DNA from 4 places in the Streptomyces sp. NPDC051051 genome. Region 2 is predicted to be linked to each of the others. Evidence: riboswitches for the same ligand, from Rfam matches in the RefSeq annotation. Region 2 holds a riboswitch; each other region holds the start of a gene.

The links. A riboswitch is a leader RNA that binds a small molecule or an ion and turns the genes downstream of it on or off. The one in region 2 is predicted to bind cyclic di-AMP.
Positions count from the first base shown of each region.
Region 1: another riboswitch for cyclic di-AMP. It lies ahead of AB0N31_RS22340 (M23 family metallopeptidase); the one in region 2 lies ahead of AB0N31_RS19850 (transglycosylase SLT domain-containing protein).
Region 3: another riboswitch for cyclic di-AMP. It lies ahead of AB0N31_RS28120 (M23 family metallopeptidase); the one in region 2 lies ahead of AB0N31_RS19850 (transglycosylase SLT domain-containing protein).
Region 4: another riboswitch for cyclic di-AMP. It lies ahead of AB0N31_RS29215 (NlpC/P60 family protein); the one in region 2 lies ahead of AB0N31_RS19850 (transglycosylase SLT domain-containing protein).

Region 1 covers NZ_JBFBCB010000030.1:1,097-3,271, forward strand. Annotated here, with positions in the region: gene AB0N31_RS22340 (M23 family metallopeptidase) at 175-1,209, opposite strand; cyclic di-AMP (ydaO/yuaA leader) riboswitch at 1,217-1,376, opposite strand; tRNA gene AB0N31_RS22345 (tRNA-Met) at 1,683-1,756, opposite strand; gene AB0N31_RS22350 (dihydrofolate reductase family protein) at 1,823-2,175, opposite strand, start outside.
Region 2 covers NZ_JBFBCB010000024.1:108,134-110,308, reverse strand. Annotated here, with positions in the region: gene AB0N31_RS19855 (HAD family hydrolase) at 1-470, shown strand, start outside; gene AB0N31_RS19850 (transglycosylase SLT domain-containing protein) at 528-1,010, opposite strand; cyclic di-AMP (ydaO/yuaA leader) riboswitch at 1,016-1,199, opposite strand; gene AB0N31_RS19845 (polyprenyl synthetase family protein) at 2,091-2,175, shown strand, end outside.
Region 3 covers NZ_JBFBCB010000044.1:43,123-45,297, reverse strand. Annotated here, with positions in the region: gene AB0N31_RS28125 (GntR family transcriptional regulator) at 1-27, opposite strand, end outside; gene AB0N31_RS28120 (M23 family metallopeptidase) at 216-959, opposite strand; cyclic di-AMP (ydaO/yuaA leader) riboswitch at 973-1,140, opposite strand; gene AB0N31_RS28115 (pitrilysin family protein) at 1,351-2,175, opposite strand, start outside.
Region 4 covers NZ_JBFBCB010000048.1:47,518-49,692, reverse strand. Annotated here, with positions in the region: gene AB0N31_RS29215 (NlpC/P60 family protein) at 1-1,019, opposite strand, end outside; cyclic di-AMP (ydaO/yuaA leader) riboswitch at 1,069-1,244, opposite strand; gene pcrA (DNA helicase PcrA) at 1,476-2,175, shown strand, end outside.

The sequences.
Region 1 (2,175 bases), on a different contig from region 2:
ACATCCGGGAAACATCCGGGCGTAGACCTCACCGACCCCCGTGACACTTCCCGGAAGACCTCGGGAGACCCGGCAGGGCCCCGAGGAGACTCTCAGGGACCGGCAGGGATCCCGAGGAGACTCTCGGGGCACCCGGCGGAGTCCGGGTCGCCGGGGAGCTTCTCCGGCGGCTTCTCAGGGGTTGAGTCCCTTGTCCCGGAGCCAGGCGGCCGGGTCGATGCCGGTGCTGCTGCCGCCGGGGTGGACCTCCAGGTGGAGGTGGGCCCCGGTGACGTTGCCCGTGGCGCCGACGCGGCCGATGATGTCGCCGGTGGCGACCTTCTGGCCGACGCTGACGCCGATGGAGGACTGGTGGGCGTACCAGATCTCGGTGCCGTCCTCGAGGGTGAGCACGGTCTTGTACCCGTACGACCCGTCATAGCCGGCGGAGGTGATGGTGCCGCTGTGCACGGCCTTGATGAGCGTGCCGGTGGGGGCGGCGAAGTCGAGGCCGGTGTGGTACCCGGAGGACCAGTAGGCGCCGGCCTGACCGAAGGTCGAGGTGATGGTGTACGAGGAGGTCGGCAGCGCGTACTGCTTGGCCAGTTCGGCGAGGCGCTCGGCCTCCGCCTTCTTGGCGGCTTCCTCTGCGGCCTTCTTCTTGGCGGCCTCGGCCTTGGCCGCGGCCTCCTTCTCGGCCTTGGCGGCGGCATCGGCGGCGGCCTTGGCCGCGGCGGCCTCGGCGGCCTCCTGCGCCTTGGTCTCCATCTGGGTCTGCTGCGACTCGGCCTGCGCCATGATCCGGTTGCGCAGCGCCTCTCCGGCGTCGGCACCGCTGTCGGCGCTGTCGGCGGCGACGGCCTCGGTGCCGAAGGCGCCGAAGGTGCTGAGCGCGGGCGCCGTCTCCTCGGGGGTGTCGTCGTCCGAGATGAGGGAACCCACCGAGGGGAGGTCGGGCATGGAGATGGAGACGGGCGACTTGCCGGTGTTGGCGCTGGCCATGCCGGCGCCGCCGACGGCGGCTATGACGCCGACGCCGAGAACGGTGGAGCTGCGGGCGAGTCCGCCGCGCTGCTTGGCGACGCGGTGCTTGCCGCGCACCGGACGAACGGAGTCCGCGGTGGGGTTCCATTCCTCCCAGGGGCCCTCGTCGGTACGGTAGGTGCCGTAGCCGAAGGTCTGCTGGCCGGGCACGGCGGGGGCTTCTGGGGCAGGCCGGTTGGACGCCACGCGGGCGTGCTCCTTTCCTTCCGTCGCCTACCGGGTTAGCTGACGGGTTCGGAGCGGGAAGGTCTCCTACGCGCGTATACCGGCCGTGACTGTACGGCGGCTTCCGCGCGATTCACCCCAAGTTGGTGGTTCCCCGGTTCCCTTGCGGGATTCGACGCGTGCGCGCGGAGCCGCCTCTTGTGACGGCTGGGACGACCGCGCTGCGTTATCGAACGTTAATAGACGCGGGGGCGGGATTCCAAGCCGTTCGGCTTGATCAACAACATTCATGGCCTGGACTTTCAGCCCAGGACCGATGAAAAACGGGCGAGTTGACCGGCCGCCCGAACGGTTCAGCGGTCACCGGGGTTTTGATGGTGACTCAGATGTTATGCGCAGGGCTCCGAGGCGTTCACCGTCCGTGACGGGAAGGATCGCCCTGACGCACCGAGGGCCGGAATCCCGTGATCAGGATTCCGGCCCTCGGCCTTGAGTAGCGGGGACAGGATTTGAACCTGCGACCTCTGGGTTATGAGCCCAGCGAGCTACCGAGCTGCTCCACCCCGCGTCGGTGTGACACCAGTCTACGCCACGCGGGGGACGCTCAGAACCACGGTCGGCCCCGGAGGACCGGTCAGGGGGTCCGGCGGAGCAGATGGCCGTTGGGCGCCTTCGCCTGCTCCTCGTACTCGGGAAGGACGACGACGTCCGCGCCCGCCGCGGCCAGCAGGCCGCTCCCGTCGGCGTCGGTGACGAAGGTGTCCGGCTCCCGCCAGGCCGTCACGACCCGGCGCACGCCCGCGTCGAGGATGAGACGGGCGCACGGGGCCGGCCGGGAGGAGCGCCGGGCGCAGGGTTCCAGGCTGCTGTAGACGGTCGCGCCGGCCAGCCGGGGGTCGGCGGGGTCGATCTTGGCGAGGGCCGCCTCCTCGGCGTGGACGACGGGATCGCCCGCCTCGCGGGAGTGGCCGCGCGCCAGCTCCGTGC
Region 2 (2,175 bases):
ACCAGGACGGCGTCGACGGGCTCACGCTCATCGAACCGGGCTATCTGATGCCGCACCCGACGCTGCCGGCCCTGCGCGTCGGAGCGCGCGACGACCTGTGGTGCGAGCCGATCAGCAAGGTCCTGCTGCGCCATCCCACCCTGTCCGACGACGAGTTGGCGGCGACGGCCCGTTCGGTGGTCGGCTCGCTGGCCACCGTCACGATGTCCGGGCCGGGCACGGTGGAGCTCCAGCCGTGCGGCGTCACCAAGGCGACCGGACTGGCCCTGGCGGCCGAGCACCTCGGACTGCGGCCGGAAGACACGATCGCCTTCGGCGACATGCCCAACGACCTCCCGATGTTCGACTGGGCGGCGCACGGCGTGGCGATGGCCAACGCCCATCCGGAACTCAAGGCGGTGGCCGACGAGGTGACGACGTCGAACGAGGACGACGGCGTGGCCGTCGTCCTCGAAAGACTGTTTCCCTAGTTCGGCGGAGCCCCGTCACCGGGGCCCTCGCCCCCGGTGGACCGGTGGGGGCAGCCGTCAGTAGGCGCCGAAGACGTTGTCGATCGAGCCGTACCGCTGGGCCGCGTAGTTGCAGGCGGCGGTGATGTTGGCGACCGGGTCGTACGGGTCGAAGGCGGTGCCGGCCACGTGGTAGGCGGCGAAGGTCGGGTCGATGACCTGGAGCAGGCCCTTGGACGGGATGCCCGCGGCCGCGTTGGAGTCCCACAGGTTGATGGCGTTCGGGTTGCCGGAGGACTCCCGCATGACGTTGCGGTAGATGCCGTCGTAGGTGCCCGGAATGCCCTTTTCGGCCATGATCGCGAGGGACTCGCGGATCCAGCCGTCGAGGTTGTCGGGGTACCCGGCCGTGGTGGTGGCGGCCGTGGTGACCGACGCCGTGGTGGCCGCGGAGGCGCTGGTCGAGCCGATGAGCGGGAGGGCCAGCACGGCGGCGCCGGTGGCGGCGACGGCGAGGGTGCGGGCGAGGCGGGTGCGGCGGTGCTGAACGGCGGCAGGCATGGCGAAAGGTTCCTCTCCGGCGCCTACGAGGTGAGCTGTCGGGTTCGGGCTGGAAAGTGCCCGGCCGGCCGCCGCGGGAGTGCGGCGACGCGACTTCACCCCGAGCCGGTCCGGTACGTGCGTGACGTGCGGTCCGGCGACTTACCTGGGTCCCCCGCTCCTGCCGTGCGTGAGTGTCGGTCGATGGATGACGGGCGGCGGCAGGATTAGGCGTCTGCCCGACAGGCCGGGAACGTATGCGAGAGCGCATGTCCGGAACAAGTGCCGGATTCACAGATGGCACCTATTGACCTTGATCGGAGGTGTATGCCCGCTTGATCCTTTGCGTTCGCCGATCGTCAACTCGTCGACGAGCAAAGCGGAATCACAACTTCCGCGCCAGGTCGGCCGCGTGTGCGTGCAGTGAGCCAACTCACCAGCGTCCACAAGACGGGTAAAACGGGCATTGGGCGTCAAGTCCCTTTTAAAGGGGCGTGCGTGGGGTGTGTCTTCGCCGGGTCCGGTGGAGCAACCGTCTCGTCGTCCTCCTCCGTGCGCGTGCCGTCGCCCGCCGGGACCTCGCCGCTGTCGCCGTGGGCGGGCGCGTGCCGCGGCGCGGTCGCGGAGCCGGACCGGGGTGTGCTCCCGGGAGCGCCGGTAAGGGCTCGCCCGTCGGCGGGTGCTGCGCGCGGGCGTACCGGAGGGTTCCGTCGGGCACACGATGCGGAGGTGCTAGTGGGCCGTCTCGTGGGGGAGGGCGAACGGATGCGCAGGCGCGTGGTCCCCTCCCGTGGGGTCGGCGGGGAGGGTGGGTCCGACGGCTGCGGCCGGGTGGGGGCGAGGGCGGCCGGGCGGGTTCGCCGGTCCGTTCCGGCCGCTCGCGCCGACCGCTCGTACCGATCGATCGGCGACATGACGGGCGCGATCCGGCGCCGTCCGGCCGCTCGGGGGACGCCTCCCGGTCGAGCGAAGTTCGAGACGGGGGGACGTGGGGCCTGTCGGTGATCGAAACGTGACCGGATACGCTGACTTGAGTGAGGGCAGCGACCTATCGACAAACCGCGTAATCGCCAGAAGACACCAGCAGACAGGAGACCCCTCGTGACCGTCGTCGGGCCGTTCGGGCTGAGCGTGCGGGACCAGGCTCTGGAAGCCGATGTCCAGGCCGGATTGACGGCTGTCGAGG
Region 3 (2,175 bases), on a different contig from region 2:
GCACACCGAGTGCGCCGGAATACGCATGACCGACCTCCGCCTTAATCCCCGTGAAACGTCGACGATTGACGTGTGTTCCGTGACTCTATTGCAATCAGCGGGAATTTCCGATGGCGGGCCGGAATCCAGGGATATTTTTCGGACAGTACGGTCCCGGAAACGACGAAAGCCCCGGCCGCGCGGGCCGGGGCCGTACGATCTGTCGCCGTACGTCGTCAGATGTGCACACCGTGCTTGCGGAGGTAGGCGACCGGATCGATGTCCGAGCCGTACTCCACGCCGGTGCGGGCCTCGAAGTGCAGATGCGGGCCGGTCACGTTACCGGTGGCGCCGGACAGGGCGATGCGCTGCCCCGGGGCCACCTTCTGGCCCACCGAGACGCTGATGGACGACAGGTGGCCGTACTGGGTGTACGTGCCGTCGTTCATCCGGATCACGACCTGGTTGCCGTAGGCGCCGCCCCAGCCGGCCTCGACGACGGTGCCGAGGCCCACCGCGTGCACGGGGGTGCCGCTGGCGGCGTGGAAGTCGATGCCGGTGTGGCTGCCGGAGGACCACAGCGAGCCGCCGGACCGGTAGCCGGTGGAGACGTAGGAGCCGCTGATCGGCGAGACGAAGGCGTTCAGGCGCTCGCGCTCGGCCGCGCGGGCGGCGCGGACCCGGGCCTCGCGCTCCGCCTCGGCCTGGGCGGCGGCCTCCTGGCGCGCGGCCTCCGCCACGGCGGCCTGCTTCTGCGCGGCGGCCTGGTCGTCGATCCGCTCGGCGACCGTGTCGCCGATCGTGACGACCGGGATGAGGCCGGTCTGCTCGACGGCCTTCTCCGCGGCGAGGGCGGGGCCGGAGGCGACGGTGCCGATGACGCCGGTGGTGGTGAGCGCAGCGATGCCCGCCGCGCGGGCGGTGGTGCGCTTCATCCTGCTGGGACGACGGTGCTTCCCGGTGGCGCAAGTGGACGCCATGAAGTTGAGCGGTCCTTTCCTTCCCTCTCGCCTACCGGGTTAGCTGACGGGTTCGGAGCAGGAAGGTCTCCTACGGACCCCCTCGCGGCTCGCGCGGGCGTCCGATTCACCCCAGGGACTGTCTGGTTGGGTCCCCGGCTCCCCTGGCTCGCGCCGTGGGGGGACTCGGCGATGACTGTCCGGTGCCGCGGACGCGGCGCACTGCCTGACGAACAGCCCGGTTGAAACTAGACGCGGCGGCCGTCGATCCCCAAACAGAACGCGGCTTTTGTAGCGCATGCCACAGGGCAGACAGGCAGCCTTTCCCTCAATTCGGACATCAAGGAGCCCTGGTGGCACATCCGTCCACCAGGGCTCCTGCGCGCGGCCTCACGGCCGCCGGTCCGCGTTCCTACTCCGCGGAGACGACCTTCACCTCACCGATGCCGAGGGCCTCGACCGGCGCCTTGATCGCGGCCGCGTCGCCGACGAGGACCGTCACCAGGCGATCCACCGGGAAGGCGCTCACGACCGCCGCCGTGGCCTCCACGGTGCCGGTCGCGGCGAGCTGCTGGTACAGCGTGGCCTGGTAGTCGTCCGGCAGGTGCTGCTCGACCTGGTCGGCCAGCGTGCCCGCCACGGCGGCGGCCGTCTCGTACTTCAGGGGCGCCACTCCGACGAGGTTCTGCACGGCGACGTCCCGCTCGGCGTCGGTCAGACCGCCCTCGGCGAGGGTGCGCAGCACCTTCCACAGGTCCTCCAGCGCGGGACCGGTGTTGGGGGTGTCGACCGAACCGCTGATGGCGAGCATCGCGGCGCCCGAGCCGTCCGGCGCGGACCTGAGGACCTGGCCGAAGGCGCGCACGCCGTAGGTGTAGCCCTTCTCCTCGCGCAGGACGCGGTCCAGCCGGGAGGTGAGGGTGCCGCCCAGGCAGTACGTGCCGAGCACCTGCGCGGGCCACACGCGCGCGTGCCGGTCGGCGCCGATGCGGCCGATCAGCAGCTGCGTCTGGACGGCCCCGGGGCGGTCCACGACGACGACCCGTCCGGTGTCGTCGGCGGTCACCGGCGGCACCGGCCGCGGCTGGGCCGCGGACCCCGTCCAGGCGCCCAGGGTGTCGCCCAGGAGCGCGTCGAGGTCGACTCCGGTGAGATCGCCGACGACCACGGCGGTGGCCGTGGCGGGGCGGACGTGCTTCTCGTAGAAGGCGCGTACGGCGGCGGAGTCGATCTTCTC
Region 4 (2,175 bases), on a different contig from region 2:
ATGCCGACGTGGGTGACGTCGGCGTAGAAGAAGACCAGGTCACCGGGTTGCGCGGCGGAGAGGGAGACCGTCGTGCCGGCGTTCACCTGGTCGTAGGTGACGCGCGGCAGGGAGACGCCGGCGGCCTTCCAGGCGGCTTGGGTGAGACCGGAGCAGTCGTAGGAGTCCGGACCGGTCGCACCCCACACGTACGGCTTGCCGATCTGCGCGCGGGCGAACGCCAGCGCCCTCTCGGCCTTGGTGGCGTACGAGGAGTCCGTGGACGTGGAGGGGGACGACGAGGGCGTCGACGTGCCGGTGCCCGCCGGATCCGACGCGCCGGCGCTCTCCTGCTGCGCGGCCGCCGTCTGCGCCGCCTGCTGCTCGGCCAGCTCGGCGGCCTTGCGGGCGGCCTCCTGCCGCTTCCGCTCCTCGATCTTCGCCAGTCGCGCCTTCTCCTCGGCCGTCAGCTGCGACAGCAGCGCGCGGGCGGAGCCGAGCTTCTTCTGGACGGCGGCCTTGGCGGTCCTCAGGTCGTTCTGCGAGTCGGTCAGCGTCCGGAGGCTCTGGGAGGCCTCCTGGCGCTTCTTCATCGTCTCCGCCTGGTCGGCGAAGTAGTCGTCGACCGCGCCCTTCTGGCGGTCGGTCACCCGCCCCATCAGCTGCGTCTGGTCGAAGTAGTCCTGCGGGGAGTCCGCGAGCAGGAGGGTCGCCGTGTCGGGGGCGGAGGCGCCGGTGCGGTACTGGGCTGCGGCGTAGGTTCCCAGCTCCTCGCGCGCGTCGTTGAGCTTCTGCGCGCGCTGCGCGACGTCGTCGAGGAGGGTGTCGACCTTCTTGCGCTGCTTGGTCGCCTTCTCCTTGGCGGCGTTGTACTTCTCGGTGGCCGACTCCGCCTGGCGGTAGAGGTCGTCGACCTTCTTCTCGACCTCCTCCAGGCTCGGCCTGTCGTCGGTGGAGGGGGCGGCGGTGGCCGTCTGCGAGAGCAGGGCCACCGAGGTGAGGGCGGCGGTGGCGAGAGCGGGCGTACGGATGCCTGCCATGCGCGTGCTCGCGGGACGCGGCTTGCGGTGCTGCGACGCCAAGGGAGGCGACTCCTTCCAGTTTCCGCCTACCGGGTTAGCTGTCGGGTTCGGGCGAGGATGCTTCGGAAGGGTTGCCCTACGGCTCGTCCTCCCCGGAGGGGAGTGAGCCGATTCACCCCAAGGTCTCGGTGGGTCCCCGGCTCCGGCTGCCGCGGGGCGCACCGGACTCGGCGGAGGCCGCGCGGCCCGGCGAGGTTCGCCGGAAGGGGTCGAGCGGCCTGCCCGGCACGGTAGCCAACTGGTGTGCCCCCTGTGAAGGTTGGTGGGTGATATGCCCGATACATTTTCGTGACCTCCGGACGGTTTGCCGTCCGCGGTCACCGACGGTGCAAGGGGGGCGCCGGAAGGTGAGGGGTCGGGATGTTTCCCGGACGGCCTCGGGTTGTCGGTGGGGCGGCCTAGACTCGGAGAGCGATGAGCAGCCTCTTTGACGACAGCTTCCTGGCGGACCTCCAGGCCCCCCGCGGCCACGACGAGGAACCCCCGCCACCGCCCGAGGACGATCACTCTCCGGAACCGGTTCCGGACGATCTGTTCGGCGGGAAGTTCGACGTGCCGCCGGACCGGGACACCCACTACCGCGACGGCGCCCCGCGCCCCCCGATCGACGCGGCGGCACTCCTGGAGGGGCTCAACGAGAACCAGCGCGCGGCCGTCGTCCACTCCGGCACCCCGCTGCTCATCGTCGCCGGTGCCGGCTCGGGCAAGACGCGCGTGCTGACCCACCGCATCGCCCACCTCCTCGCCGAGCGGCATGTCCATCCGGGCCAGATCCTCGCGATCACCTTCACCAACAAGGCCGCGGGCGAGATGAAGGAGCGCGTCGAGCAGCTCGTCGGCCCGCGGGCGAACGCGATGTGGGTGATGACCTTCCACAGCGCGTGCGTGCGCATCCTGCGCCGTGAGAGCAAGCGGCTCGGCTTCACCTCGTCGTTCTCGATCTACGACGCCGCCGACTCCAAGCGCCTGATGGCCCTGGTCTGCCGCGACCTCGACCTCGACCCCAAGCGCTTCCCGCCCAAGTCCTTCAGCGCCAAGATCAGCAACCTCAAGAACGAGCTGATCGACGAGGAGGACTTCGCCGCCCGGGCCGCCGACGGCTTCGAGAAGACCC